DNA from 2 places in the Enterobacter wuhouensis genome. Region 2 is predicted to be linked to the other one. Evidence: predicted binding sites of a transcription regulator. Region 2 holds the regulator's gene; the other holds the start of a gene.
What was found. The regulator sigma-54, encoded in region 2, starts transcription at its own class of promoters, with help from an activator protein. The targets are predictions, from matches to a motif close to GTTGGCACANNTTTCGCTNT.

Region 1: the regulator sigma-54 is predicted to act here: its motif matches at 12,043-12,062, upstream of norV (anaerobic nitric oxide reductase flavorubredoxin).

What each region holds. Positions count from the first base shown of each region.
Region 1 is NZ_CP142124.1:3,696,476-3,711,924, forward strand. Features, by position in the region: gene recA (recombinase RecA) at 1-629, opposite strand, end outside; gene pncC (nicotinamide-nucleotide amidase) at 719-1,216, opposite strand; gene VPX56_RS17560 (metal ABC transporter substrate-binding protein) at 1,347-2,225, opposite strand; gene VPX56_RS17565 (metal ABC transporter permease) at 2,240-3,100, opposite strand; gene VPX56_RS17570 (metal ABC transporter ATP-binding protein) at 3,097-3,750, opposite strand; gene mltB (lytic murein transglycosylase B) at 4,122-5,222, opposite strand; gene srlA (PTS glucitol/sorbitol transporter subunit IIC) at 5,475-6,038, shown strand; gene srlE (PTS glucitol/sorbitol transporter subunit IIB) at 6,035-6,994, shown strand; gene srlB (PTS glucitol/sorbitol transporter subunit IIA) at 7,007-7,369, shown strand; gene srlD (sorbitol-6-phosphate dehydrogenase) at 7,384-8,163, shown strand; gene gutM (transcriptional regulator GutM) at 8,256-8,615, shown strand; gene srlR (glucitol operon DNA-binding transcriptional repressor SrlR) at 8,679-9,452, shown strand; gene gutQ (arabinose-5-phosphate isomerase GutQ) at 9,445-10,410, shown strand; gene norR (nitric oxide reductase transcriptional regulator NorR) at 10,407-11,921, opposite strand; gene norV (anaerobic nitric oxide reductase flavorubredoxin) at 12,109-13,554, shown strand; gene norW (NADH:flavorubredoxin reductase NorW) at 13,551-14,684, shown strand; gene VPX56_RS17630 (hypothetical protein) at 14,891-15,049, shown strand; gene VPX56_RS17635 (SgrR family transcriptional regulator) at 15,211-15,449, shown strand, end outside.
Region 2 is NZ_CP142124.1:4,246,121-4,261,569, forward strand. Features, by position in the region: gene mlaE (lipid asymmetry maintenance ABC transporter permease subunit MlaE) at 1-508, opposite strand, end outside; gene mlaF (phospholipid ABC transporter ATP-binding protein MlaF) at 516-1,328, opposite strand; gene VPX56_RS20240 (calcium/sodium antiporter) at 1,556-2,533, shown strand; gene kdsD (arabinose-5-phosphate isomerase KdsD) at 2,547-3,533, shown strand; gene kdsC (3-deoxy-manno-octulosonate-8-phosphatase KdsC) at 3,548-4,114, shown strand; gene lptC (LPS export ABC transporter periplasmic protein LptC) at 4,111-4,686, shown strand; gene lptA (lipopolysaccharide ABC transporter substrate-binding protein LptA) at 4,655-5,209, shown strand; gene lptB (LPS export ABC transporter ATP-binding protein) at 5,216-5,941, shown strand; gene rpoN (RNA polymerase factor sigma-54) at 5,989-7,422, shown strand; gene hpf (ribosome hibernation promoting factor) at 7,445-7,732, shown strand; gene ptsN (PTS IIA-like nitrogen regulatory protein PtsN) at 7,815-8,306, shown strand; gene rapZ (RNase adapter RapZ) at 8,352-9,206, shown strand; gene npr (PTS phosphocarrier protein NPr) at 9,203-9,475, shown strand; gene mtgA (monofunctional biosynthetic peptidoglycan transglycosylase) at 9,515-10,240, opposite strand; gene elbB (isoprenoid biosynthesis glyoxalase ElbB) at 10,237-10,890, opposite strand; gene arcB (aerobic respiration two-component sensor histidine kinase ArcB) at 11,122-13,455, opposite strand; gene lptG (LPS export ABC transporter permease LptG) at 13,591-14,673, opposite strand; gene lptF (LPS export ABC transporter permease LptF) at 14,673-15,449, opposite strand, start outside.

The sequences.
Region 1 (15,449 bases), 550 kb from region 2:
GTGGTTTCCGGGTTACCGAACATCACGCCAATTTTCATACGGATCTGGTTGATGAAGATCAGCAGCGTGTTGGACTGCTTCAGGTTACCCGCCAGCTTACGCATCGCCTGGCTCATCATACGTGCCGCGAGGCCCATGTGAGAGTCACCGATTTCACCTTCGATTTCCGCTTTTGGCGTCAACGCCGCAACGGAGTCGACGATGATTACGTCAACCGCACCGGAGCGCGCCAGCGCGTCACAAATTTCCAGCGCCTGCTCGCCGGTGTCCGGCTGGGAACACAGCAGGTTGTCGATATCAACGCCCAGTTTACGAGCATAGACAGGGTCCAGCGCGTGCTCGGCATCGATAAACGCACAGGTTTTACCTTCGCGCTGTGCCGCTGCAACCACCTGCAGGGTCAGGGTCGTTTTACCTGAGGATTCCGGTCCGTAGATTTCTACGATACGGCCCATTGGCAAACCGCCAGCGCCCAGTGCGATATCAAGAGAAAGCGAACCGGTGGAGATAGTTTCCACGTCCATGGAACGGTCTTCACCCAGGCGCATGATGGAGCCTTTACCGAATTGCTTTTCGATCTGGCCCAGTGCTGCCGCCAACGCTTTCTGTTTGTTCTCGTCGATAGCCATTATTACTCCTGTCATGCCGGGAGAAGCAACTGCGCTTCACCGTGGATTTCTGTTCTGTTGATGCAATTATACTGTATAGTCATACAGTATCAAGTGTTTTGTAGAAATTGTTGCCAGAGCGTTTTTAACGCATATTCAGTTGCCTGACGACGCACGCTTTCGCGATCGCCGCTGAAGCACTCCCGACGGGTGATCCCCTCACCTTTAGAAGTGGCAAAGCCAAACCAGACGGTGCCAACGGGCTTAACGTCGCTGCCGCCGTCCGGCCCCGCGATGCCGCTAATGGAGATGGCGTAATCGGCACGCGCCTCTTTCAGGGCGCCAATGGCCATCTCAATAACGACCGGCTCGCTGACTGCGCCATGCTGCTCCAGCGTGGCTTCTCGTACGCCGATCATCTGCGCTTTAGCTTCATTACTGTAGGTTACAAAGCTGCGCTCAAACCAGGCGGAACTGCCTGCAATATCCGTTATCACCTTGGCAACCCAGCCGCCGGTGCAGGACTCAGCGGTGGTGATGGTCGCCCCACGCTGCTTTAGCGCCAGCCCTACCACTTCGCTAAGCTGCATTAATTCATGGTCAGTCATTCTCGCTCCAGGCCATAGAGAAACGTGCAGCACAAGATAGCACTTTCTCGTCAGATATGGGGATGCGCTTCGGGTTTTACGAGGGGGCTTCAGAAAAAAGCCGGTGCAGGCGCACCGGCCGTGGAGAATGTTATTTCATGCTGTTCGCGAGCGTATCCACATTGTGGCGAAACGCCTTCACGTAGGTATCCGCAACGCCGCCTTTGGCCGACAGCGCTTCCGGGTAAAGCTCGCCCCCTGGCTGCGCGCCCGTCGCCGATGCAATCTGTTTAACCAGACGCGGATCGAGCTGATTTTCCATAAACCAGGTTTTCACGCCGTCGGCTTTAATTTGATTGATAATCTCAGCGACCTGCGCCGCGCTGGCTTCGCTCTCAGACGACAGCCCCTGCGGCGCCATAAAGGTCACGCCATACGCGCGGCTGAAGTAGCCGAACGCGTCATGGCTGGTCAGCACTTTGCGCTTCGCTGGCGGGATCTGGCTAAAGCGCGTTTTGGCCCACCCATCCAGTTGCGTCAGTTGCGCGATATACGGCTTACCAGTAGCCTCGAGCGCCGCTTTATCTTGCGGATCGGCTTTCACCAGCCCGTTCAGAATATTTTGTGCATAGCGCGCGCCGTTCGCCGCGCTGTTCCACGCGTGCGGATCGGTCACGGTTTTGCCATCTTCCTCAAGCGTGTGCGTTTTCACCCCGGCTGAGGCCACCACCAGCTGGCCTTTAAACCCGGAGGCTTTCACCAGACGGTCAAGCCAGCCCTCCAGCCCCAGACCGTTAACCACCACCACGTCAGCCTTGCTGAGCGCCGCGCTGTCTTTCGGGGACGGTTCAAAGGTGTGCGGATCGCCGTCCGGGCCGACCAGCGTCGTCACCTTAACGTGGTCCCCCCCCACTTCCTGCGTGATATCCCCCAGAATGGAAAAACTTGTCACCACATTGATCGTTTTCGCCATCACACCCTGCGACAGCATCCCAAGCGCGAGCGCCACGGCTAACCCTGTACGTTTCATCATTTCCCCTTGAGTTAAAAAAGCGTCCGCAGGCTGCCAGCCAGCCTGCTTCGCGTGCCAAATAGAATGGACATAAAAAAGAGGGCGCTGGCGGTGAGCACGATGGACGGTCCGGCGGGTAAACTCACCGCCCAGGAGAGGCTCAGCCCCAGCCACGCGCAAACAATGCCGCTAATGCCCGCCATCAGCAGTAATCCCGGTAAGGTGCGCGCCCAGCAGCGCGCCGCCACGGCGGGGAGCATCATCAGACCGACCGCCATCAGCGTGCCAAGCACCTGAAAACCGGCCACCAGGTTAAGCACCAGCAGCGCCAGAAACAGGCCGTGCAGTAAGCCGGGTAGCCAGCGGGCGTTTACCTGCAGCCAGGCGGTATCAAACGCCTCAGTCACGAGCCCGCGATAAAAAATAGCCAGCACGATGAGCGTGAAGACACAAACCCCTACCACAAACAGCGCGGCATCGCTGTCCACCGCGAGAATAGAACCGAACAGCAGATGCAGGAGGTCGACGTTCGAACCGCGCAGGGAAACCAGCGTGACGCCCAGCGCCAGCGAACCGAGGTAGAAACCGGCAAAGCTTGCATCTTCTTTGAGCGGCGTGCGGCGGCTGACCAGTCCGGCCACCAGCGCTACGGCAATCCCGGCAATAAAGCCGCCAATGCTCATCGCCAGCAGCGACATCCCGCTGAGTAGATACCCCACGGCGACGCCGGGCAGAATGGCGTGCGAGAGCGCATCGCCCATCAGGCTCATCCGGCGCAGCTGAAGGAATACGCCCAGCGCGGTGGTGCTGACGGAAAGCGCCAGGCAAACCACCAGCGCGCGGCGCATAAAGCCGTACTCGATGAACGGCTGGAAGAATATATGCCAGATCATGCCACCCTCACCCGCTCGGTTTTCCAGCGCGGTACGTCAGCGTCCAGGCGCAGCGTTTGCGGGAAGTGGCGCGACACGCGCTCGCTGTCGTGCAGAACCGCGAGCAGCGTCTGCCCCTGCATATACATCTCCAGCATCAGATCCATCAGCACGTTGCAGGTGGCCTCATCGACGCCGGTAAAGGGTTCATCCAGCATCACCAGCGGCGCCTGCTGTACCAGGACGCGGGCAAACAGCATGCGCTGGAACTGGCCGCCGGAGAGTTCGTCGATGGTGGTTAACGCCAGCGATTCCAGCCCCACGCGCTCAAGCGCGCCGCTGATGCGCAGGCCCGCTTCGCGGCGCAAACCGGCGAAAAGCGAAATACCGGGCCAGCAGCCCATGCTGACCACGTCCCGTACGGTCAGCGGAAACTGCGCCTCCAGGGCATGACGCTGCGCCAGCCAGCCGATTACCGGGCGTTTACCCTGCCAGCGGAATCTGCCGCTCACGGGCGGGATAAACCCGGCGAGCGTTTTCAGCAGCGTAGATTTCCCGCAGCCGTTAGCGCCGATAATCGCGGTCATGCTCCCCCGTTCGATCCCCCCCGAAAGAGGACGCGTAACGGGCTGGCGGTCGTAGCCCGCGACCAGTTCGTTCATCACGATCATGGCAACGCCACCGCCCAGCGCACGGCCAGCCCAAGAAAGAGAATGAGTACCAGGGCCAGCAGCAGCCGAACCGGGGAAGAGAGAGAAAACAGGGACGTTGACATATCGACACCACATTAAATGTTATAACATAACAATAATGAAAGGCGATTAAGATGTAAATGGCGGGTGTGAAAAGGGAGTGTGGCGAAATGTTTCTGCAGGAAATAAGTGCGCGCGGGTGCCCTCACCCCAACCCTCTCCCAAAGGGAGAGGGAGAATACCCAGCCCGTAGGCCCGGTAAGCGAAGCGTCACCGGGCGATTGGGCGGCACTGCGGCCTGATGCCCTCACCCCAGCCCTCTCCCACAGGGAGAGGGGGAATAAAGTGACTTACTGACTAAACGGTGACGCCGCCGGCACGCGGGCCTGAGATACCGCCAGCCCCAGCTGCCACACCGCCATTGCATAGTGGGTGCTGTGGTTATAGCGGGTAATGGCGTAGAAGTTCGGCAGGCCGTACCAGTATTGATAGCCGGTACCCACGTCCAGGCGCAGCAGGCTCACCTGGTCGACATTGCCCAGCGGCTGGGTTGGCGTTAAGCCTGCCGCCGTCAGCTGCGCAACGCTGTATTTGGTTTTAAAGCCGTTTTCCAGACCAAACGCCTCGCCGTTCGCCTGCACGGCAACCTGGCCGCCCGGCGTCCAGCCGTGGGCTTTGAAGTAGTTCGCTACGCTGCCGATGGCATCCACCGGGTCCCACAGGTTGATATGGCCATCTCCGTTAAAGTCGACGGCATACTGTTTATAGGAGGACGGCATAAACTGGCCGTAGCCCATCGCCCCGGCAAAGGACCCTTTCAGATCGAGCGGGTCGTCCTGCTCGCTGCGCGCCATCAGCAGGAAGGTCTCCAGCTCGGATGAGAAATACTCGGCGCGGCGCGGGTAGTTAAACGAAAGCGTCGCCAGCGCGTCGAGGATGCGGGTTTTGCCCATCACGCGGCCCCAGCGGGTCTCCACGCCGATGATCCCAACGATAATTTCCGGCGGTACGCCGTAGACCTGCCAGGCGCGGTTGAGCGCATCTTCGTACTGGTTCCAGAACACCACGCCGTTTTGCACGTTGTCCGGCGTAATAAACTGTTTGCGATAGCGCAGCCACGCGCCGTTTGGCCCGGTCGGCACCTGCGCCGTCGGTGCCTGCCTGTCCATCAGGCGCAGCACGTAGTCCAGGCGCTTCGCCTGAGAGAGAATTTCATGCAGCTGCTGGCGGTCAAAGCCGTGCTTGCTCACCATTTTGTCGATGAACTGCTCTGCCGCCGGGTTGTTCGCGAAGTCGCCGCCCATCTGCATCATATTGTGCTGCGGCTCCAGCAGGAACCCTCCGGAAGGCGCGCCAGCCGTTTGCTGGACGGCTTCAGTTTTAGGTTTGCTACTACAGGCGGACAGCAGAATAAGCGCAGGCAACAGCGCTGCGTAACGACGCTTGAACATGGGACATCCATTTAACGAGTTCGGTAAGAACCCATTATGGTAAAGCATCCCCGTCTCCTCAAGGAAGCGGTAACACTTCCCCAACGCAAATCTGTGCTTTTTTCATCCAAGCTGGCTTTATACGCCCCGTTAACTTTCAAAATAATCTATTTTTCTTTCATTGTGAGATCTAATTAACACTTTAAAACCTTTCAAAGTGATTATTATTGACCGCAGTTATACAAAAACAAAAAAGCCCCACAGGAGAGAAGAATGATAGAAACCATCACCCACGGCGCCGAGTGGTTCATCGGGCTGTTTCAGAAAGGCGGAGAAGTGTTCACCGGCATGGTGACCGGGATCCTGCCCCTGCTGATCAGCCTGCTGGTGATCATGAACGCGCTGATAAACTTTATCGGCCAGCAGCGCATTGAACGCTTCGCCCAGCGCTGCGCCGGGAATCCGCTGTCCCGCTACCTCGTACTGCCCTTTATCGGCACCTTCGTTTTCTGCAATCCGATGACCTTGAGCCTCGGCCGCTTTATGCCGGAAAAGTACAAGCCGAGCTACTACGCCGCCGCGTCCTACAGCTGCCATTCGATGAACGGCCTGTTCCCGCACATCAACCCCGGCGAGCTGTTTGTCTATCTCGGGATCGCCAGCGGTCTCACCACACTTGGCCTGCCGCTCGGCCCGCTGGCGGTGAGCTATCTGCTGGTCGGGCTGGTCACCAACTTCTTCCGCGGCTGGGTCACCGACCTCACCACCGCCATTTTTGAGAAAAAAATGGGCATCCAGCTTGAACAGAAAGTCCATCTTTCAGGAGCCACAGCATGAGCCGTATTCGCATTGAGAAAGGCACGGGCGGCTGGGGCGGCCCGCTGGAGTTCGACGCCACCGAAGGCAAAAAGATCGTCTACATCACCGCGGGCACGCGCCCGGCGATCGTCGACAGGCTGCGCGAGCTGACCGGCTGGGAAGCGGTCGACGGCTTCAAGGAGGGCGAGCCGCCGGAAGCGGAAATCGGCGTGGCGGTGATCGACTGCGGCGGCACGCTGCGCTGCGGCATCTATCCGAAGCGCCGCATTCCGACGGTGAATATTCACTCCACCGGAAAATCCGGCCCGCTGGCGCAGTACATCCTTGAGGACATTTACGTCTCGGGCGTGAAGGAGGACAACATCACGCTGGTGAATGGCACACCCGCGCCGCAAAAAGCGGCCCCGCGCGAGTACGACACCAGCAGGAAAATCACCGAGCAGAGCGACGGCCTGCTGGCGAAGGTCGGGATGGGCATGGGTTCCGCCGTGGCGGTGCTGTTCCAGTCCGGGCGCGACACCATCGACACGGTGCTGAAAACCATCCTGCCGTTTATGGCGTTCGTCTCGGCGCTGATCGGCATCATCATGGCGTCCGGCCTGGGCGACTGGATTGCCCACGGCCTCGCGCCGCTCGCCAGCCACCCGCTCGGGCTGGTGACGCTGGCGCTGATCTGCTCCTTCCCGCTGCTGTCGCCGTTCCTCGGCCCGGGCGCGGTGATTGCCCAGGTCATCGGCGTGCTGATTGGGGTGCAGATTGGTCTGGGGAACATTCCGCCGCACCTCGCCCTGCCCGCCCTGTTTGCCATTAACGCCCAGGCGGCGTGCGACTTCATCCCCGTTGGGCTGTCGCTGGCCGAAGCGCGCCAGGACACCGTGCGCGTGGGCGTACCGTCGGTGCTGGTGAGCCGCTTCCTGACGGGCGCGCCGACGGTGCTGATTGCCTGGTTTGTCTCCGGCTTTATTTATCAATAAGAGGTTCCTGCGATGACCGTGATTTACCAGACCACCATTACCCGCATCGGCCAGAGCGCGGCCGACGCGTTGAGCGACCAGATGCTGATCACCTTCCGAGAAGGCGCCCCGGCGGATATCGAAGAGTTTTGTTTTATCCACTGCCACGGCGAGCTGAACGGTGAGCTGAAGGCAGGAAGCCGGCTGGAGCTGGGCGAGGCGCGCTATGCCGTCACCGCCGTCGGCGACGTGGCCGAGCAAAACCTGCGCGAGCTGGGCCATATCACCCTGCGTTTCGACGGCCAGCCGCAGGCGGAATACCCCGGTACGGTTCACGTCGATGGCCCGGTTCCGCAGGCCGTTACCCCAGGCTGCACGTTAAAATTTGTTGCGTAATTAAGGAGAGACACATGAGTCAGGTTGCCGTTGTCATTGGTGGGGGACAAACCTTAGGCGAGTTCCTCTGCCGTGGGCTTGCCGCAGAGGGTTACCGCGTGGCGGTAGTGGACATTCAGAGTGAAAAAGCCGCCCGCGTGGCGGACACCATTAACACCGAGTTTGGCGAAGGCACGGCGTACGGGTTTGGTGCCGACGCCACCAGCGAGCAGAGCGTGATGGCGCTGGCCCGCGGCGTGGACGAGATTTTTGGACGTACCGACCTGCTGGTCTACAGCGCGGGGATTGCGAAAGCGGCCTTTATCAGCGATTTCGAACTGGGGGATTTTGACCGCTCGCTGCAGGTGAACCTGGTGGGCTATTTCCTCTGCGCCCGCGAGTTTTCCCGCCTGATGATCCGCGACGGCGTTCAGGGGCGCATCATTCAGATCAACTCCAAATCAGGGAAAGTGGGCAGCAAGCACAACTCCGGCTACAGCGCGGCGAAGTTTGGCGGCGTGGGGCTGACGCAGTCTCTGGCGCTGGATCTGGCCGAGTACGGCATTACCGTTCACTCGCTGATGCTCGGCAACCTGCTGAAATCGCCGATGTTCCAGTCCCTGCTGCCGCAGTACGCCACCAAGCTCGGCATTAGCGCCGACGAGGTTGAGCAGTATTACATCGATAAAGTGCCGCTGAAGCGCGGGTGCGATTATCAGGACGTGCTGAACATGCTGCTGTTCTACGCCAGCCCGAAGGCGTCTTATTGCACCGGGCAGTCGATTAACGTGACGGGTGGGCAGGTCATGTTCTAAGTCCCTTCCCCGGTGGCGCTGCGCTTACCGGGGCTACAAATCCCGTAGGCCGGGTAAGGCGCAGCCGCCACCCGGCATTTAAGGAGTGAAATATGGTAACCGCACTCATCACCGTCGCCGCCCTCGCCTGGCTGTGCCAGATGGCGTTCGGCGGCTGGCAGATCCACCAGTTCAACCGCGCGTTTGACGCCCTGTGTCAGAAGGGGCGCGTCGGGGTCGGACGTTCCGGCGGGCGCTTCAAGCCGCGCGTGGTGGTCGCCGTTGCGCTGGATGAAAACAACCGCGTCTGCGATTCCCTCATCATGCGCGGCATGACGGTGTTCGCCCGGCCGGTGAAAATCCAGGCAATCAACGGCATTTCGCTGCAGGAATTGCAGCCTGATGTGATCTTTCCCCATGATCCACTCTGTCAGAATGCACTATCATTAGCGCTTAATCTGAAACATGGATAATTTCGTTGTGAAAGCTATAGGCTTGCGAAATTATCATTTCGCAACCTAAGGAACGAAGCGCCTATGAAACCTCGTCAGCGGCAGGCGGCCATTCTGGAGCATCTGCAAAAGCAGGGAAAATGCTCGGTAGAGGATCTGGCCCACTACTTTGACACCACCGGCACGACAATACGCAAGGACCTGGTATTGCTCGAAAACTCCGGTGCCGTCATTCGAACCTACGGCGGCGTGGTGCTGAATAAAGACGAAGCGGACCCGCCTATCGATCACAAAACGCTGATCAATACCCACCAGAAAGCGCTGATTGCCGAAGCTGCCGTCAAATTTATCCACGACGGCGACTCCATCATCCTCGACGCGGGCAGCACCGTTCTGCAGATGATCCCCCTGCTCAGCCGCTTTAACAACATCACGGTGATGACCAACAGCCTGCACATCGTCAACGCCCTGTCGGAGTTTGACAGCGAGCAGACCATCCTGATGCCCGGCGGCACTTTTCGCAAAAAATCGGCGTCGTTTCACGGCCAGCTGGCGGAGAACGCCTTTGACCACTTCAGCTTTGATAAACTGTTTATGGGCACCGACGGCATCGACCTGAACGCGGGCGTCACCACCTTTAACGAGGTGTTCAGCGTCAGCAAGGCCATGTGCAACGCCGCGCGGGAAGTGATTTTGATGGCAGACTCGTCGAAGTTTGGCCGCAAAAGCCCCAACATTGTCTGTAGCCTTGAAAGCGTCGATAAGCTGATTACCGACGCGGGTATCGACCCGGCGTTCAAAAAAGCGCTGGAAGAGAAAGGAATCGACGTGATCGTAACCGGAGAGAGAGATGAGTGATTTTCTGTTAGAAACGGGCCGCCAGACGCTGATGCTGGAGCTGCAGGAAGCCAGCCGCCTGCCGGAACGTCTGGGCGAGGATTTTGTCCGCGCCGCCAACACCATTATCCACTGCGAAGGCAAGGTGATCGTAGCGGGCATCGGTAAATCCGGCCATATCGGCAAAAAGATTGCCGCGACGCTCGCCAGCACCGGCACCCCGGCGTTCTTCGTGCATCCCGCTGAGGCGCTGCACGGCGATCTCGGGATGATCGAAAGCCGCGACGTGATGCTGTTTATCTCCTACTCCGGTTCGGCCAAAGAGCTGGATCTTATTATTCCGCGCCTGCAGGAAAAATCGGTCGCCCTGCTGGCGATGACCGGCAAATCCCGCTCGCCGCTGGCGCTGGCCGCCAAAGCGACGCTGGATATTTCCGTCGAGCGCGAAGCCTGCCCGATGCACCTCGCTCCGACCTCCAGCACCGTTAACACCCTGATGATGGGCGACGCGCTGGCAATGGCGGTGATGCAGGCGCGCGGCTTTAACGAAGAAGATTTCGCCCGTTCGCATCCGGCGGGCGCGCTCGGCGCACGCCTGCTCAACAAGGTTCACCACCTGATGCGTACCGACGACGCCATTCCGCAGGTCAAACTCGACACCAGCGTGATGGATGCGATGCTTGAACTCAGCCGCACCGGGCTGGGGCTGGTGGCGGTGTGCGACGAAAGCGGCTGCGTAAGGGGCGTGTTCACCGACGGCGACCTGCGCCGCTGGCTGGTGGGAGGCGGCACGCTGGAATCGCAGGTGTCGGACGCAATGACCCTCGGCGGGCTGACGCTGAACGCCGAAAGCCGCGCCATTGAGGCCAAAGAGGTGCTGATGAAGCGCAAAATCACCGCCGCCCCGGTAGTGGACGATGCCGGCAGGCTGTGCGGCGCCATCAACCTGCAGGACTTCTACCAGGCCGGGATAATTTAACCCTTCAGCCCAAGACGCTTCGCCAGCCGGTGCAGGTTGGCGACGTCCATCTCCAGCGCCCGCGCGCACGCCGCCCAGCTGCGGTTGTTCTGTTCCAGCGCGCGGGTGATCATCTGACGCTGAAACGCCTCCGTGGCTTCACGCAGGTTTTCATTGGCAATTTCCGGTGTAGCCTGGGCAACGGCCTGTACGCCGTCATCATGAAGGGCAAAATGCCGCGCGTGGATCACCACTTCGTCACCCGAGCGCGTCGCCCGCGCCAGCACCACCGCGCGGTGAATAGCGTGCTCCAGCTCGCGCACGTTGCCCGGCCAGCCGTAGCTCAGGAGATGGGTTCTTGCCCCCGGGCTGAGCACCACGCGGGACAGCCCCATTTTGAGCCGACACTGCTCGCAAAAAAAGCCGGCCAGCAGCACGACATCGTCACCGCGCTCGCGCAGCGGCGGGACGGAGAGCGGGAATACGCTCAGGCGGTGGAACAGGTCCGCACGGAAATTCCCCGCCAGCACCTCTTCCCGCAGATCGCGGTTGGTCGCCGCCAGCACGCGCACGTCCACCCGCAGGCTGCGGTCATCCCCCACGCGCTGGATGTCGCCGTACTGCAGCACGCGCAGCAGCTTGGCCTGTAGCGACAGCGACAGCTCGCCGATTTCATCCAGAAACAGCGTGCCGTTATCGGCCATTTCGAACTTGCCGCTGCGGTTGCTGATGGCCCCGGTAAATGCCCCCTTAACGTGCCCAAACAGCTCGCTTTCCGCCACGCTTTCCGGCAGGGCCGCACAGTTGAGGTACACCAGCGGGTTGACCGCGCGCGGCGAGGCTTCGTGGATCGATTTCGCCACCAGTTCCTTACCGGTGCCGGTTTCACCGAAAATCAGCACGTTCAAATCGGAGGCCGCCACGATGTCGATCTCTTTTTTGAGCTGCTCCATCCCCGGCGAAAGGCCGATCATCTCGGTGTGCGTCACCTGCTCAAACGCCGCCGGGCTGCCGGGTAGGATGTTCTGGCTTTCCAGCTGTTCAATCAGCAGGGCATTGTTCAGCGCCCCGGCGGCCAGGGCGGCAATCAGGCGCAGCTCTTCGTCGCTAAAGGTATCAAACTGGTCCGGCGACATGCCGTCGAGCGTGAGCGCGCCAATCAGGTTTTGTCCGGCAAACAGCGGCAGCCCGATGCAGGCGTGCACCTTCAGGCTCTCCTGTCCCGGGATCAGGCCGTCGTACGGATCGGGCAGGTCGCTGTCCGCCGGGAAGCGCACCACGTCCCCCGCGCGAGCGATGGTTTCCAGGCGCGGATGGCCTTCAAGCGTAAAGCGCCGCCCCAGCACGTCCTGCGCCAGCCCGTCGATAGCCAGCGGAATAAACTGCCGCCCCTCGTAGCGCAGCAGCGCGGACGCATCGCACTCAAGCACGTGGCGCAGCGTGGAAATCAGGCGCTGAAAGCGGTCCTGATGGCCGATACCGGTTTGCAGTTCAATGGCGATCTTCGCCAGCACGTCTACGGAAAAGCTCATGTCTGCCTCATTGTCATTTTGACAACACATACTGTCATATTGACCGTATTTAGTATAGTCATAATGACTACCCATTAAGAGATGAAAAACAATAAATTCATTAAATTCAATCAATTAAAAAGTTGGCACGCAACTTGATATAGCTAAACCATCTTATTTGAACACACCGTATTAAGCTGAGGTTGCTATGTCTATTCTGGTTAAAAATAACATTCATTGGGTCGGTCAACGTGACTGGGAAGTGCGTGATTTCCACGGGACGGAATACAAAACGCTGCGCGGCAGCAGCTACAATAGCTATCTTATCCGCGAAGGTAAAAACGTGCTGATCGATACCGTCGATCACAAGTTCAGCCGCGAATTCGTGCAGAACCTACGCAGCGAAATCGACCTCGACGCTATCGACTACATCATCATCAACCACGCGGAAGAGGACCACGCCGGCGCGCTGACCGAGCTGATGTCCTACATTCCGAACACCCCGATCTACTGCACCACTAACGCCATCGACTCCATCAACGGTCACCACCACCACCCGGAGTGGAACTTCCACACCGTGAAAACCGGCGACGCGCTGGATATCGGCAATGGCAAACAGCTGATCTTCGTTGAAACCCCGATGCTGCACTGGCCGGACAGCATGATGACCTACATGACCGGCGACGCGGTGCTGTTCAGCAACGACGCCTTCGGCCAGCACTACTGCGACGAGCGCCTGTTCAACGACGAAGTGGACCAGACCGAGCTGTTCGAGCAGTGCCAGCGCTACTACGCCAACATCCTGACGCCGTTCAGCCGCCTGGTAACGCCAAAAATCACCGAAATCCTCGGCTTCAACCTGCCGGTGGATATGATCGCCACCTCCCACGGCGTGGTGTGGCGTGAGAACCCAACCCAGATTGTTGAGCTGTACCTGAAGTGGGCGGCGGACTATCAGGAAGATCGCATCACCATTTTCTACGACACCATGTCCAACAATACCCGCATGATGGCGGACGCGATTGCCCAGGGCATCAACGAAGTGGACCCCAACGTGGCGGTGAAAATCTTCAACGTGGCGCGCAGCGATAAGAATGAGGTGTTGACCAACGTCTTCCGCTCGAAGGGCGTGCTGGTGGGTACCTCCACCATGAACAACGTGATGATGCCGAAAATTGCCGGCCTGGTGGAAGAGATGACCGGCCTGCGCTTTCGCAACAAGCGCGCCAGCGCGTTTGGCTCCCACGGCTGGAGCGGCGGCGCGGTAGATCGTCTGTCTACCCGCCTGCAGGATGCCGGATTCGAAATGTCCCTGAGCCTGAAGGCGAAATGGCGCCCGGATATCGACGCGCTGGAAATCTGCCGCCAGCACGGCCGCGATATTGCACGTCAGTGGGCGCTCGCTCCGCTGCCTGAAACAGCAGCAAAACCTTCCGCCTCTCAGGAAGCCACCGCGTGTGCAGCCTCCACCGCAGACCTCGGCCCGCGCATGCAGTGCAGCGTCTGCCAGTGGATTTACGATCCTGAACTGGGCGAACCGCTGCAGGATGTCGCTCCGGGCACGCCGTGGAGCGAGGTTCCGGACAACTTCCTCTGTCCGGAATGTTCCCTCGGTAAAGACGTCTTTGACGAACTGGGTACGGAGGCAAAATGAGCAACGGTATCGTCATCATCGGCTCGGGCTTTGCCGCCCGCCAGCTGGTGAAAAACATCCGCAAGCAGGACGCCAGCGTGCCGCTGACGGTCATTGCCGCCGACAGCATGGATGAGTACAACAAGCCTGATTTAAGCCACGTCATTAGCCAGAATCAGCGCGCCGACGACCTCACCCGCCAGACGGCGGGGGAGTTCGCCGAACAGTTTAACCTGCGCCTGTTCCCTTATACCTGGGTCACCGATATCGACGCCGCCGCCCACGTAGTGAAGGCGAAAGAGAAAACCTGGCAATACGACAGGCTGGTGCTCGCCACGGGGGCCTCTGCGTTTGTGCCGCCGGTCGAAGGCCGCGAGCTGATGATTACCCTCAACAGCCAGCAGGAGTATCAGGCCAGCGAAACGAGGCTTCGCGACGCGCAGCGCGTGATGATCGTCGGCGGCGGGCTGATCGGCACCGAGCTGGCGATGGATTTCTGCCGTGCGGGCAAGTCCGTTACCCTCGTCGACCACGCGGCGAGCATCCTGTCGGCGCTGATGCCAGCAGAAGTAAGCAGTCGCTTACAGCATCGTCTGACCGACATGGGCGTACATCTGCTGCTGAAATCACAGCTGCAGAGCCTGACCAAAACCGAGAGCGGCATTCGCGCTACGCTCGACCGCAGCCGCAGCGTAGAGGTGGATGTGGTAGTTGCCGCAACGGGCCTGCGCCCGGAAACCGCTCTGGCGCATCGCGCCGGGGCTGAAACAAACCGCGGGGTGAAGGTGGACAGCTATCTGCAAACCACGCAGCCGGATATTTACGCCCTGGGCGACTGCGCTGAAATTAACGGGCAGGTGCTGCCGTTCCTGCAGCCGATTCAATTAAGCGCCATGTATCTGGCAAAAAACCTGCTCGGCGGCAGCGCGCCGCTGAAATTACCCGCCATGCTGGTGAAGGTCAAAACGCCGGAATTACCGCTGCACCTTGCGGGTGAAACGCAGCGTCAGGATCTGAACTGGAACATCGCCATTGAGCCGCAGGGCATGGTGGCGCGCGGTTCGGATAATGACGGCCAGGTGCGGGCCTTTGTGGTCAGTGAAGACCGCATGAAGGAGGCCTTTGCGCTGCTGAAATCGCTACCTGCTTAACCCTCTTTTTGCCGGGTGGCGCTTCGCTTACCCGGCCTACAGTACTGCCACGCTTACTTAACCTTTGGATTTTATTATCCGCCGCCCCGATGTCCCGGGGCTTTTTTTTGCCCGATGTAAATGCGGAACAGCTTAAAAACATCACCCTGTTTTATCCCCCTTCCCCGGCTTACCCTGAACAGGAATTAATCAGCCGGAGACATCCCATGGCAACGTTCAGCAAAGAGCTACTTTACTTTTCAACCTATTTTAAACAGGCGAAAAAGGGAGAACATATTCTGTTTCGCTGGCTCTGGCTCAGCCCGGAGGCGCGCATTGAGCGTCTGCGTGAGCTGATGATGCCGGTCAGTGAGCATGAGCGGTAATTGCCGGGTGGCGCTACGCTTGCCCGGCCTACAAAGCCCGTAGGCCCGCGCAGGCGTAGCGCCGCCGGGCTAAAAACCGGAACACTTTATGTAAACCAGCACTTTTTCTTCCGCAAAAAAATCCTACACTCTCAGCATCCCTTTGTTATCGGTATGCCGCTATGCGCCAGCTACAGAAAATCCGTCAGTATCAACGGCTTTATCAGCACTACGGCGCTGCGCCAGCCTCCACGACCATCGCAGAAGTCGCGGAGGTTGCGCTGTGCAGCGAACGTCATGCGCGCACCCTGCTGCGCCAGCTCGCGCAAAGCGGCTGGCTAAGCTGGGATGCGCAGCCGGGGCGCGGGCATCGTGCCACCCTGCACTGCCTGACAACCACCAGCGAACTGAGCGCGCCGCT
Region 2 (15,449 bases):
CGCCCCAAATACCCACGGCGACAAAGAGGATGGTGAGCAACGGTAAGGAAATAACCCCAGCCCAGAAACGTGGCGAGATCACGCGACGCAGCGGATCGACCGCCATCATCTCCATGCTGGAAAGCTGCTCGGTCGCACGCATCAGGCCGATTTCCGCCGTTAGCGCAGAACCCGCGCGTCCGGCAAACAGCAGCGCCGCAACAACCGGCCCCAGCTCACGCAGCAGCGAGAGCGCAACCAGCATTCCAAGGCTCGTTTCCGCGCTGTAGGTGGTGAGAACCAGATACCCCTGCAGCCCCAGCACCATACCGATAAACAGACCGGAAACGATGATGATGAGCATCGACAGCACGCCGACATTATAGAGCTGTCGCACGAGTAAAGGCGTATGTTTACGGAATTCCGGCTTGCCGACCACCGCGTTGAATAACATCAATCCGGCACGCCCGAACGTCCTGATGGTTTTTATGCCACGGTGTCCGAGAGCGGCCAACGCATTTAACAGCATGAGTGGCTTAACTCCCTATTCCCAGTAAATCATCACGGTAATCGCCCGCAGGATAGCGGAACGGCACGGGTCCATCCGCAATGCCGTCCAGGAACTGACGAACTCGCGGATCGCAATTTTCCTGCAACGCCTGAGCACTGCCGTGCGCAACGATCTTTTTGTCTGCCACAATGTAGGCGTAATCAGCAATGCTCAGCACTTCCGGCACGTCGTGGGAGACCACGATGCAGGTCACGCCGAGCGCGCTGTTCAATTCAGAGATGAGCTTAACCAACACGCCCATAGTGATAGGGTCCTGCCCGACGAAAGGTTCGTCGAACATGATTAAATCAGGTTCTAACGCAATGGCGCGCGCCAGCGCGGCGCGACGTGCCATACCGCCGGAAAGCTCAGACGGCATTAATTTCGCCGCACCTCGCAGCCCCACGGCTTCCAGCTTCATCATCACGGTGCTTTTCAGCAGTTCTGGCGGCAGCTGGGTATGTTCTCGCAGCGGATAAGCCACGTTATCGAAGACGTTCATGTCGGTGAATAACGCTCCCGACTGAAAAAGCATGCTCATGCGCTTACGCACGGTATACAGGCGCGATCGCGACATCTCCGGGACGTTTTCCCCGTCGAAAAGAATTTCTCCGCTGTCTGGTGGGATCTGCCCACCAATGAGTCGTAACAGAGTCGTTTTACCGATCCCGGACGGCCCCATAATGGCGGTAATCTTGCCACGCGGTACGGTCAACGAAATATCATCAAATATCAATCTGTCGGCGCGAGAAAAGCTCACACCGCGGACATCGACTATATTCGCCATCGTTTGGCTCATTTATGGTTCCTTTCTTACCCTGCCTCATGCGAAGCGTAACGCTTAAATCAGCCCTAAACCCCACATTTTTACAGAATATTAGCCTTTGAGGTTAGCGAAAGCTGGCATTTGTTTTACTTTTCCAGCGCATAAAGTCAAAATTAGGAATTCGTTACGTCTCAGACTGTATGCAGCGCCGGCAATTCTGCACGGTGGACCGGCGAGTATACCTGAAGAAAGGACTTTTGATGCTTTTAGCAACAGCACTGTTAATAATTGGTTTACTTTTGGTGGTCTACAGTGCTGACCGTTTAGTGTTTGCCGCATCGATCCTGTGCCGTCTGATTGGCGTACCGCCTATTGTCATCGGGATGACCGTTGTCAGCGTCGGCACTTCTCTTCCTGAAATAATCGTCTCGGTTACCGCCTCTTTACACGGTCAGGTTGACCTCGCGATTGGCACGGCGATCGGCTCTAACATCGTCAATATTCTGCTTATTTTAGGCCTTGCCGCGCTGCTGCATCCTTTTCGCGTGCATTCTGATGTTCTGCGCCGCGAATTGCCGCTAATGTTAATCGTAAGCCTGCTGGCAGGCTGCGTATTTTATGATGGGGTGCTGAGCTACAGCGACGGCATTTTCCTGCTGGCGCTGGCGGCCATCTGGCTACTTTATAGTGTTAAAATCGCCCGGCAGGCTGAAAAACAGGGCCATGACAGCCTGACGCGCGAGCATGTTGCCGAACTCCCGCGTGAAGGCACGCTTCCCGTCGCGCTGCTTTGGCTTGGCGTTGCGTTAATCATCATGCCGATGGCCACGCGCATGGTGGTGGATAACGCAACCGTGCTGGCGAACTATTTCGCCATGAGCGAACTAACCATCGGCCTGACCGTGATTGCCATCGGCACCAGCCTGCCGGAGCTGGCCACGGCCATTGCTGGCGCACGTAAGGGCGAAGACGATATCGCCATTGGCACCATCATCGGTTCCAACATTTTCAATATCGCCATCGTGATGGGGCTACCGGCTCTGATTTCACCGGGGCCATTTAACCCTATGGCCTTCACGCGTGATTACGGTGTGATGCTGCTGGTCAGCGTGATTTTCGCCCTGCTCTGCTGGCGGCGAAAAGAGCAGATAGGCAAAGGCGCAGGCGCGCTGCTGACAGGTGGATTTATCGTATGGATGGCTATGCTGTACTGGCTCTCGCCTCTTCTCTCTGGGTAAACGGAAACGCATTATGTCGCAAGTAGAATTGCAGCCGGGTTTTGACTTTCAGAAAGCAGGCAAAGACGTTCTGGAGATTGAACGTGAAGGTCTGGCGCAGTTAGATCAGTACATTAATCAGGATTTTAGTCTGGCATGTGAGAAGATATTCTACTGTGCCGGTAAAGTCGTGGTCATGGGAATGGGCAAGTCCGGTCACATCGGGCGCAAAATGGCGGCGACGTTTGCCAGCACGGGAACCTCCTCCTTCTTTGTCCATCCTGGTGAAGCCGCGCACGGCGATCTGGGGATGGTCACGCCGCAGGATGTGGTCATTGCACTGTCGAATTCCGGCGAGTCCAATGAGATCCTGGCGCTGATCCCGGTATTGAAGCGCCTGCAGGTTCCGCTCATTTGCATGACCAGCCGCCCCGAAAGCAGCATGGCGCGCGCCGCGGATATTCACCTGTGTGTGAAGGTCCCCAAAGAAGCCTGTCCGCTCGGTCTTGCGCCGACATCCAGCACCACGGCTGCGCTGGTCATGGGCGATGCGCTGGCCGTTGCGCTGCTTGAAGCCCGGGGCTTTACGCCGGAAGATTTCGCGCTGTCCCACCCGGGTGGCGCGCTGGGCCGCAAGCTGCTGCTGCGGGTGAACGATATTATGCACACGGGCGATGAGATCCCTCACGTCAGCAAAGAGGCTTCGCTGCGCGATGCGCTGCTGGAGATCACCCGTAAAAATCTGGGCATGACGGTGATATGCGATGACCTGATGAAAATTCAGGGCATTTTCACCGATGGCGACCTGCGTCGCGTGTTCGATATGGGGGTGGATGTCCGCACGCTCGGTATTGCCGACGTCATGACGACAGGCGGCATTCGCGTGCGTCCAGGCACGCTGGCTGTGGATGTATTGAACCTCATGCAGTCCCGTCATATCACCTCCGTCATGGTTGCCGATGGCGACCAATTGCTGGGTGTGGTACATATGCATGATCTGCTGCGCGCGGGCGTAGTGTAATGAAGGATAAGACAATGAGTAATGCGGGTGCATCCCTTGCAACCTGTTATGGTCCGGTGAGTACCTCCATGATGGCAAAGGCGGAAAATATTCGCCTGCTGATCCTGGATGTGGATGGCGTACTCTCCGATGGCCTGATTTACATGGGCAATAATGGCGAAGAGCTGAAAGCATTTAACGTTCGCGACGGTTACGGCATTCGCTGCGCGCTCACGTCGGGTATTGAAGTTGCAATCATCACCGGACGAAAAGCTAAACTGGTAGAAGATCGCTGTGAAACGCTGGGCATTACCCATCTGTATCAGGGGCAATCCGACAAGATGGTCGCCTTCAACGATCTGCTGGGTAAACTGGCTATCGCACCGGAAAATGTGGCCTACGTCGGGGACGATCTGATTGACTGGCCGGTGATGGCGGAAGTGGGCCTGAGTATCGCGGTGGCCGATGCGCATCCGCTGCTGATCCCGCGCGCTGACTATGTTACCCATATTAACGGTGGCCGTGGTGCCGTACGTGAAGTCTGCGATCTGCTTCTGCTGGCGCAGGGCAAGCTTGATGAGGCCAAAGGGCAATCGATATGAGTAAAACCAGACGTTGGGTTATCATTCTGCTTTCGCTTGTTGCGCTGGTCCTGATTGGCGTGAATCTTGCCGATCGTGACGATACGCAGACAGAAGTAGTGAATAATAACGAGCCAACCTATAAAAGCGATCACAGCGACACCGTGGTCTACAGCCCTGAAGGGGCGCTGAACTATCGGCTGATTGCCCAGCATGTAGAATATTTTTCAGATGACGGTATTTCCTGGTTTACCCAGCCCGTCATGACCACGTTCGATACGGACAAAGTGCCGACGTGGTCGATTAAGTCAGACAGGGCAAAGCTGACGAACGACCGTATGCTGTATCTGTACGGCCACGTTGAAGTCAACGCCCTGACCCCTGACTCGCAGCTGCGCAAAATTACGACGGATAATGCCCAAATCAACCTGGTGACCCAGGATGTCACGTCGCAGGATCTGGTCACACTGTATGGCACTACATTTAATTCCAGCGGTCTGAGAATGCGCGGGAACTTACGCAGCAAAAACGCCGAGCTGATTGAAAAGGTTAGAACCTCCTATGAAATTCAAAACAAACAAACTCAGCCTTAAAGTAATTATCGCCAGTGCGATGCTGGCGGCCAGTCTTCCCGCTTTTGCTGTGACGGGTGATACCGAGCAGCCAATTCATATCGAGTCCGACGCGCAGTCGCTCGATATGCAGGGTAACGTCGTCACCTTCACGGGCAACGTCGTCATGACCCAGGGCACGATCAAAATTAACGCCGACAAAGTGGTCGTTACCCGCCCAGGCGGCGAGCAGGGCAAAGAAATCATCGATGGCTATGGCAATCCGGCCACCTTCTACCAGATGCAGGACAACGGCAAGCCGGTAAAAGGGCGTGCCTCGCACATGCATTACGAACTGGCGAAGGATCTGGTTATCCTCACCGGTAACGCCTATCTGGAGCAGCTGGACAGCAATATCACCGGCGACAAGATCACCTATCTGGTGAAAGAGCAGAAAATGCAGGCCACCAGTGAGAAAGGCAAACGCGTGACTACCGTGCTTGTTCCGTCCCAGCTGCAGGACAAAGGCAAAGGCCAGGCCCCGGCACAGAAGAAGAGTAACTAATTCGCTATGGCAACATTAACTGCAAAAAATCTTGCGAAAGCCTACAAGGGCCGCCGCGTCGTGGAAGATGTCAGTCTGACCGTCAATTCCGGCGAAATCGTGGGCCTGCTTGGCCCTAACGGTGCGGGTAAAACCACCACGTTTTACATGGTCGTCGGCATTGTGCCGCGCGATGCGGGCAACATTATCATCGACGATGAAGACATTAGCCTGCTGCCGCTGCACGCGCGCGCGCGTCGTGGCATTGGCTACCTGCCTCAGGAAGCCTCCATTTTCCGCCGCCTGAGCGTTTACGATAACCTGATGGCGGTACTGCAAATTCGTGACGATCTGACCAGCGAACAGCGTCAGGATCGCGCCAATGAGCTGATGGAGGAGTTCCACATCGAACACCTGCGCGACAGCCTCGGTCAGGCGTTATCCGGCGGTGAACGTCGCCGTGTTGAAATTGCGCGCGCGCTGGCGGCGAACCCGAAATTCATCCTGCTGGATGAACCCTTCGCGGGCGTTGACCCGATCTCCGTTATCGACATCAAACGTATTATCGAGCATCTGCGCGACAGCGGACTTGGCGTGCTGATCACCGACCACAACGTTCGTGAAACGCTGGCGGTGTGTGAACGCGCCTACATTGTGAGCCAGGGCCATCTGATCGCCCACGGTACGCCGCAGCAAATCCTCGAAGATGAGCATGTTAAGCGCGTGTACCTTGGGGAAGACTTCAGACTCTGATAGGGTAGAGGTAACACAACGCCGAACCGGAGAAAAATGCTCTGAACATGAAGCAAGGTTTGCAATTACGGCTCAGCCAACAACTGGCAATGACGCCGCAGCTACAGCAGGCAATTCGCCTGTTGCAGTTGTCCACGTTAGAACTCCAGCAGGAGCTCCAGCAGGCGCTGGACAGCAATCCGCTGCTGGAGCAAACCGATCTTCATGACGAGGTAGATACTCAGCAATCGCAGGACACTGAAACGCTCGATACCGTTGATGCGCTCGAACAAAAAGAGATGCCGGACGAGCTTCCGCTGGATGCCAGCTGGGATGAACTCTACACCGCCGGAACGCCTTCGGGCACGCGTGCAGATTATCAGGACGACGAGCTGCCGGTTTATCAGGGCGAAACGACCCAGTCGCTGCAGGACTACCTGATGTGGCAAGTTGAGCTGACGCCCTTCTCCGACACCGACCGCGCAATTGCGACGTCAATTGTCGATGCCGTCGATGACACCGGCTACTTGACCGTCACGCTTGACGATATTCTGGAAAGCATCGGCGACGACGAGATTGAACTCGAAGAAATTGAAGCCGTCCTGAAGCGCATCCAGCGCTTCGATCCGGTCGGGGTCGCGGCAAAAGATCTGCGCGATTGCCTGCTGATCCAGCTCTCGCAGTTCGACAAAACCACGCCCTGGCTTGATGAGGCCCGATTAATCATCAGCGATCATCTGGATCTGCTGGCTAACCACGATTTCCGTACCCTGATGCGCGTCACGCGCCAGAAGGAAGAGGTGCTGAAAGAAGCGGTTAACCTGATCCAGTCGCTCGATCCGCGCCCCGGTCAGTCGATCCAGACCAGCGAACCCGAGTATGTCATCCCGGATGTCCTGGTCAGAAAGCACAACGACCGCTGGGTCGTTGAACTGAACTCAGACAGCATTCCTCGCCTGCAAATTAATCAGCAATACGCCTCCATGTGCACCAGCGTGCGTAACGACTCAGACAATCAATATATTCGCAGCAACCTGCAGGAAGCGCGATGGCTGATCAAAAGTCTGGAGAGCCGAAATGATACGCTGCTGCGCGTAAGCCGCTGTATTGTCGAACAGCAGCAGGCGTTCTTTGAGCAGGGCGAAGAGTACATGAAGCCGATGGTGCTGGCGGATATCGCCCAGGCCGTCGAGATGCATGAATCAACCATTTCCCGCGTGACCACGCAGAAGTATCTGCACAGCCCGCGCGGTATTTTTGAGCTTAAGTATTTCTTCTCCAGCCATGTGAGCACCGAGGGCGGTGGCGAAGCCTCGTCCACGGCGATCCGTGCACTGGTGAAGAAGTTGATCGCAGCGGAGAACCCCGCGAAGCCACTGAGTGACAGTAAGTTAACCACCATGCTGTCCGATCAGGGTATTATGGTGGCACGTCGTACTGTTGCGAAGTATCGAGAGTCTTTATCCATTCCGCCGTCTAACCAGCGTAAACAACTGGTCTGACACAACCGATAAGGAAGACACTATGCAGCTCAACATCACAGGACACAATGTCGAGATTACTGAGGCATTACGCGATTTTCTGAACACGAAGTTCGCGAAGCTCGAACAGTATTTCGAAAGGATCAATCAGGTCTATATTGTGTTGAAAGTGGAGAAAGTGACTCATATCTCGGATGCAACCCTGCACGTTAACGGGGGTGAACTCCATGCCAGTGCGGAAGGGCAAGACATGTACGCGGCTATCGACGGCTTGATTGATAAGCTTGCGCGACAGCTCAATAAACATAAAGATAAACTGAAACAACACTAATTGTCCGGGCAGTTAACGGGTGCAGGACGGCCTGTTGTGAAACACAACAGGCCATTTGTACAGTTAGCGCTTAGGTGAAATTATGATGAACAACGATTCGGCTCTTCAACTGAGCAATGTCCTTAACCAGGAATGTACCCGCAGTGGCGTTCACTGCCAGAGCAAAAAACGTGCGCTGGAGATCATCAGTGAACTGGCCGCAAAACAGCTGGGCCTGCCGCCGCAGGTGGTGTTCGAAGCTATCCTGACCCGTGAAAAAATGGGCAGTACCGGCATCGGCAACGGTATCGCGATCCCGCACGGCAAGCTCGAAGAAGACACCCTGCGTGCCGTCGGCGTGTTTGTGCAGCTCGAAACGCCTATTGCCTTCGATGCCATTGATAACCAGCCGGTCGATCTCCTCTTCGCGCTGCTGGTGCCTGCCGACCAGACAAAAACCCATCTGCATACGCTTTCGCTGGTCGCTAAACGCCTGGCTGATAAAACCATTTGCCGTCGACTGCGTTCAGCCCAAAGTGATGAAGAGCTCTACCAGATTATCACTGAAGCAGAAGGCAATCAGGATGATGCATAACCGGGAGATGGCTTTCACATCTGTTGTCCTGAGGAGAAACGGAACATGGTGCTGATGATCGTCAGTGGCCGCTCGGGGTCGGGGAAATCCGTCGCCCTGCGCGCGCTGGAAGATATGGGATTTTACTGCGTCGATAACCTGCCGGTGGTGCTGCTGCCGGAGCTGGCGCGGACGCTGGCCGACAGGCAGATCTCGGCAGCGGTCAGCATTGACGTGCGTAACATGCCTGAATCGCCGGAGATCTTTGAACAGGCGATGAGCAACCTGCCTGACGCGTTCTCGCCGCAGCTGCTGTTTCTGGACGCCGATCGCAACACGCTGATCCGCCGCTACAGCGACACCCGCCGTCTGCACCCGCTCTCCAGTAAAAACCTCTCCCTGGAAAGCGCCATCGACCAGGAAAGCGATCTGCTGGAGCCGCTGCGGTCACGGGCGGATCTGATTGTCGACACCTCCGAAATGTCCGTTCACGAACTGGCAGAAATGCTGCGAACCCGCCTGCTGGGCAAGCGCGAGCGCGAGCTGACCATGGTGTTCGAATCCTTCGGCTTTAAGCACGGTATCCCTATCGATGCGGATTACGTTTTCGACGTGCGCTTCCTGCCGAACCCGCACTGGGACCCAAAACTGCGTCCAATGACCGGGTTGGATAAGCCTGTCGCGGCCTTCCTCGACCGGCACACAGAAGTACACAATTTTATCTACCAGACGCGAAGCTACCTTGAGCTATGGTTACCTATGCTGGAAACAAACAATCGTAGCTACCTGACGGTGGCGATTGGCTGTACCGGCGGTAAACATCGTTCGGTCTATATCGCCGAACAGCTGGCCGACTACTTCCGCTCGCGCGGAAAGAACGTTCAGTCCCGTCATCGCACGCTGGAAAAACGCAAAACATGACCGTAAAACAGACCGTTGAGATCACCAACAAGCTGGGTATGCACGCCCGCCCGGCGATGAAGCTGTTTGAGCTGATGCAGGGTTTTGATGCTGAAGTTCTGCTGCGTAACGATGAAGGTACCGAGGCGGAAGCCAACAGCGTGATTGCGCTGCTAATGCTGGACTCCGCCAAAGGTCGCCAGATCGAAGTCGAGGCGACCGGCCCGCAGGAAGAAGAGGCGCTGGCAGCGGTGATTGCGCTGTTCAACGCCGGGTTTGACGAAGACTAACGTTCGCCCCCTCGGCGGGTGGCGCTGCGCTTACCCGCCCTACATTAAGTTGTTACGCTCCATAAAACCTTCCCCACCCAGCTGACGCATCTGGCGCATAATCCACGCCTGACGGCTCCGCACGTATCCCGAGGGAGCGCTGGCTTTGAACTTGATGGGATTCGGCAGAACGGCGGCAAGCAGCGCGGCTTCAGACATACTCAAACGGCTGGCTGGTTTATTGAAGTAACGCTGTGAGGCGGCCTCAACGCCAAATACGCCGTCGCCAAACTCCGCGATATTCAGATAGACGGTCAGAATACGCTTCTTGCTCCAGACCGTTTCGACGCCCAGCGTTAGCCCTGCTTCGAGCCCTTTGCGCACCCAGCTTCGGCCATCCCATAAAAACAGGTTTTTGGCGGTCTGCTGCGAAAGGGTCGATGCGCCGCGCACCCGGTTTTCGTGACGTTCGTTATGGGCAAGCGCCTTCTCGATAGCGGCCACGTCGAAACCCCAGTGCTCTGGGAATTTCTGATCCTCTGCGGCGATCACCGCCAGCCCCATGAACGGAGAGATCTCATCCATGCTCACCCAGTCAGAATGCGCAACGTAGCTGAAATCACCGGTGAACCATGCGCTGACCTGACGCTCAATCATGACGGCGGAAAAGGGAACCGGCAGAATGCCGAACAGGGCAATCCCGCCGCCCCAGAACACCGCCAGCACAAGCACAATGCGAAGCAGGATACGTTTTACCCACGCTCCTGCGGAATATTTACGGCTCATTCAGCGAGAACCAACACTCTGTCCACCAGCTTTTCGATACCCGCAGCGGCCTCAGCGATGTTTTGCGCCAGCATATACGCAGGCGTGGTGACAATTTTGTTGTCTTCATCGACCACAATGTCATCGACCGGGCAAGGCACGTGTTCGCCACCCATCTCGTCGACAAGCTCTGCGGTATCAATATCCGTCCCGATAGTCAGGCGCAGGGGGAAATCAAAAATAGCGGGCAGCATCGCCGGCGCGATACAGATAAAGCCCAGCGGCTTGCCTGCCGCATGCATCGCCTGTGACAGCGCTTTTAAATCTGGATCGACCTGGCACTCCGCCCCCTGAGTGGCGAAGGTGCTGAGATTTTTGGCTGCGCCAAAGCCGCCCGGCACGATTAAGGCATCTAGCTCGGCGGCATCAGCCTCAATCAGAGGATGAATATCTCCGCGGACAATTCGCGCCGCTTCAATCAGCACGTTGCGGTTTTCCGCCATCGGTTCACCGGTAAGATGATTAATCACATCCGCCTGGTTTTTATCCGGCGCGAAGCAGACCACCTCAGCGCCCCGGCGCGATAATGCCAGCAGCGTGATTACGGCTTCGTGTATTTCCGAACCATCGTAAACACCGCAGCCGCTGAGCACGACACCAATCTTTTTCATCATGACGATCCTTCTATGCAACGTGCTGAAGCACATTAATAATTCTGATTAAAACGCTATGCTTCACACATTTCACTGATTCATGTAACAAACCATTTAAGATTTGCTATCTTATTTGCGTGCGGCCTAAATATTCAGGCGGCGTCCAAGCGAAAACAACACAAAAAATCAGGCGCAGCCACGATTTCCCTGGTGTTGGCGCAGTATTCGCGCACCCCGGTTAAGCCGGGGTCATTTTTTTCTGGCGTCCACCCAGGCTTTCAGCACCGCCACATCGTTCTGCCACTCTTGTTTCATCTCTTCAACCCAATCACCTACGTTATCTTCCCATGCAGGTAAATCAGGCGACTGAATCTGTTGGCCCAGCTGCTGCAGGTGGCGTAGCCCAACCGACCCCGCGGCCCCTTTAATCTTATGCCCTTCTTCCACAATGCCTTTCCGATCGCGCGCGGTCAGGTTAGATTCCAGCACGCTTAAATAACCCGGCATCATTTTTTCGAATACGGCCAGGCCATCGGTAATCAGTTTAGGCCCCACCAGGTCGATATACTGCTCCAGCATCGCGGTATCCAGTATCGTTTGGGCTTTAGCGCTATCAACAGACGTCATGGTGCTCTCCTCTTCATCACGGGTATCCCAGAACTTCTTGATCATGGCGGTCAGGGCAGGCACCGCCAGCGGCTTGCTGAGCACATCATCCATACCGGCATCGAGGTACTCTTTTTTGTCCTTCAGCACGTTCGCCGTCAGCGCCACCAGCGGCGGCAGATCCTCGGCGGCATACTTGCTCGTCAGTTCGCGAGAAATATCCAGCCCGGTCATGTCCGGCAGCTGAATATCCAGCAGAACAAGGTCATATTCGCCAGGAGTGAACATCTCCAGCGCGGCTTTACCGGTCATCGCCACGTCCACGCTGTTACCCAGCTTTTCGAGAACGGAGCGCGCCACGATAACGTTCAGCTCGATGTCTTCCACCAGCAGCACGTGCAGCGCCGGCAGCGGCATATCGTCGCTCTCAAAGGTATCTTCAACCTCTTCAGCGACCGCAGGCGCATGTACCGTGAGGGTAAAGGTTGAACCTTTTCCCGTCTGGCTGGCAACGGTGATGTCCCCGCCCATGCTCTTCGCCAGACGTTTAGACACCGCCAGGCCAATCCCCGTACCGGTTGCAGGCTTACCGCCATTGCTGTCTTTTACCTGATAATACATTGCGAAGATTTTGTCCTGCTCCTCCTGCGGAATACCAATCCCTGAGTCTTCCACCTCGAAGTGCAGCATGTCACCTTCGTCATAGCGAATGCGCACGGCAACCCGCCCCTTCTGGGTGAACTTCACGGCGTTACTGATCAGGTTCCACAGGATCTGGCGCAGACGCGTGCCGTCCGTCACCACTTTATGCGGCAGCGGCAGGGTCGGTTCCATCACGAAGCTCAGCCCTTTTTGCTGAGCCTGCAGCCCTGAGAGGTTCTCCAGGTCAGCGAGGAAGCCCGTAAAATCAACCGGCTGATTATCAAGCTGAACTTTACGACGCTCCATTTTATCCATGTCGATAATATCGTTGAAGATATTACCCAGCGTCACCGCCGAGACGTGGATCGTCTTCAGGTATTTTTCCTGCTCATCGGTCAGGTCGGTATCCAGCAGAATACGGCTCAGCCCTACGATGCCGTTGAGCGGCGTGCGCAGTTCGTGGCTAATGGTCGAGATAAAGGTGGTTTTGTCACGGCTGGCGCGCTCGAGCGCATCCTGATAGCGCTTACGCTCGGTAATATCGCGGCCAAAGCCCATCAGCCCGTGGCGTTTGCCCACGCGATCATAGTACGGGACCTTACGGATTTCAAAGCAGGCCTTGCGCCCGTCCGGATAATCCAGCCACTGTTCGTAGGTCAGCGAGACGTTGTGGCGGAAGACCTTTTCATCCGTCTCCATCACTTTTGCTGCCGCCTCTTCAGAATAGACATCCTGCGGCTTGAGGTTGATCAGCTGTTTTTCGCTTTTCCCGGTCAACAGCTCCATGGCGCGGTTACAGCCGGAAAACTCTTTATCTTCGTTGCGGTAGAACACCAGATCCGGCGAAGCATCCAGGAAAGAGCGCAGGAAGGAGGATTGCTGCTCAAGCTGAATTTGCGTGACCTCACGCTCTTTCATTTCAATTTTAAGCTGCTCCAGCGTGGTCTGGCGCTCGGCCTCTGCCTTCTCACGATCCGAGATCTCCTGATTAAGCTGGGCAATGTTGTCCTTCAGCTGAACGTTCAGTTTCAGATCGCGCTCGCGCATCTCCTCCAGCTTATCCACCAGCTTAGACAGGCGCTGGCGCGACTCTTCCAGCTGTTCAACCACCACGGACAGGAAATAGACCGCCCAGGGGGTAATCAACAGGCCGAAGAAGATAGATCGGATCACGTCGATACTTTCGACCTGACCGTGCAGAACCATGGTGACAGCCATTTGCACGACAATGGCCAGAACAACCAGCGCCAAGGCCAACAGCATGGAGAACCGCACCAGCCCAAGCTTCATCATCAGGTCGACGTAGTACTGGGCGAGCATTCGAATTTGCTTCATAGAAGATCCCTTCACGACTTTATCGCTCAATAATACTCAAATTCACGGCGAGGCGTTGAAGGTTGTGAGAAAAAGTGCGGGGTGAAACAGGAGATTAGCCTCGCCCCCGGAGAAACGGGGGCGAGGAGAGGAAGGTCAGGAACGTCTCAGCAGCAGCCAGAGGCTGATCAGCAGGAAGCTGGCGCTCGGCAGCAGCGCACCGATAATCGGCGGAATGCCGTACACCAGAGTCAGCGGACCGAAGATCTGGTCAAGAACGTAGAACACGAAGCCGAAGCTGATACCGGTCACGACGCGCACGCCCATCGGCACGCTGCGCAACGGCCCGAAGATGAACGACAGCGCCATCAGCATCATGACCGCCACCGACATCGGCTGGAAGATTTTGCTCCACATGTTGAGCTGATAGCGTCCGGCATCCTGTCCGCTCGACTTCAGGTACTTCACGTAGTTATGCAGACCGCTAATCGACAGCGCATCGGGATCAAGCGCAACCACCCCAAGCTTGTCGGGCGTCAGGTTGGTCTTCCACGTACCCGATACCGTCTGTGAACCGGTGATCTGTTTTGGATTCGTCAGGTCAGACTCATCCACCTGCGACAGACGCCACTGCTTATGTTCAGCATCAAATTTTGCCGATGAGGCGTGACGTACGGACAGCAGACGGCGCTCATCGTTGAAGGCATAAATGCTTACGCCGCCCAGTTCGTCATCGCCTTTAACCCGTTCGATGTAGACGAAGTTTTTACCATCTTTCGCCCATAGCCCTTGCTGAGTGGAGAGCAGTGAACCACCGTACATGGCCTGCGCGCGATAGTTACGCGCCATCTGCTCACCCTGCGGTGCCACCCACTCGCCAATCGCCATGGTTAGCAGAACCAGCGGGATCGCGGTTTTCATGACCGAGAGCGCAACCTGCATACGGGTAAAGCCCGATGCCTGCATCACCACCAGTTCGCTACGCTGTGCCAGCATCCCCAGCCCCAGCAGCGCGCCAAGCAGCGCCGCCATCGGGAAGAAGATCTGCACATCTTTCGGCACGCTGAGCAGGGTATACATTCCTGCGCCCAGCGCGTCGTAGCTGCCCTGCCCGGCTTTTTTCAGCTGATCGACAAACTTGATAATGCCGGAGAGCGACACCAGCATGAACAACGTCATCATGATGGTGGAGAAAATCGTTTTACCGATATAGCGATCGAGAACGCCAAACGCCTGCATTACAACGCTCCTTTACGCGAGAATCGGGCACGAATGCGGCGCATCGGCACCGTATCCCACAGGTTTAATCCCAGCGCCAGCAGGATGTACAGGCTGTTGATCGCCCACGTCCAGATCATCGGATCCAGCTTCCCTTTCGCGCCGTTAGAGCGAATCGAGGTCTGCAGCAGGAAATACACGAGATAAAGCAGCATCGCCGGCAGCATCGACAGCACGCGGCCCTGACGTGGGTTTACCACGCTCAGCGGCACCACAATAAATGCCATCATAAATACGGTGAATACGAGGGTGATACGCCAGTGGAACTCTGCACGCGCTCTGTCAGTATCGGTATTCCACAGGGTGCGCATATCCATCTGCTCGGTATCACTGGGGTCCAGCGCGACGGCCTGGTGGCCGATAATGGCCTGATAGTTCTGGAAATCGGTGATGCGGAAATCGCGCAGCATCGCGGTGCCTTCGAAACGCGTCCCCTTGTTCAGCGTGACGACCTGAGAACCGTCTTTACGCTGGGCAAGCTGACCGGAATCGGCAACCACCACCGACGGGCGCGCGTTGCCTTTGGTGCGCAACTGGGCCAGGAAGACGTCGTTAAATTTGCTGCCGTCGACGCTCTCGATGAACAGAACGGAGTTACCGTCGGTTGCCTGCTGGAACTGACCCTGCGCCAATGCCGCCATACCGGGGTTCGCCTTGGCTTCGGCCAGGACTTCATCCTGATGGCGAGAGGACATAGGGCCCGCCCACATGACGTTCACGGCGGCAACGATGCCGGT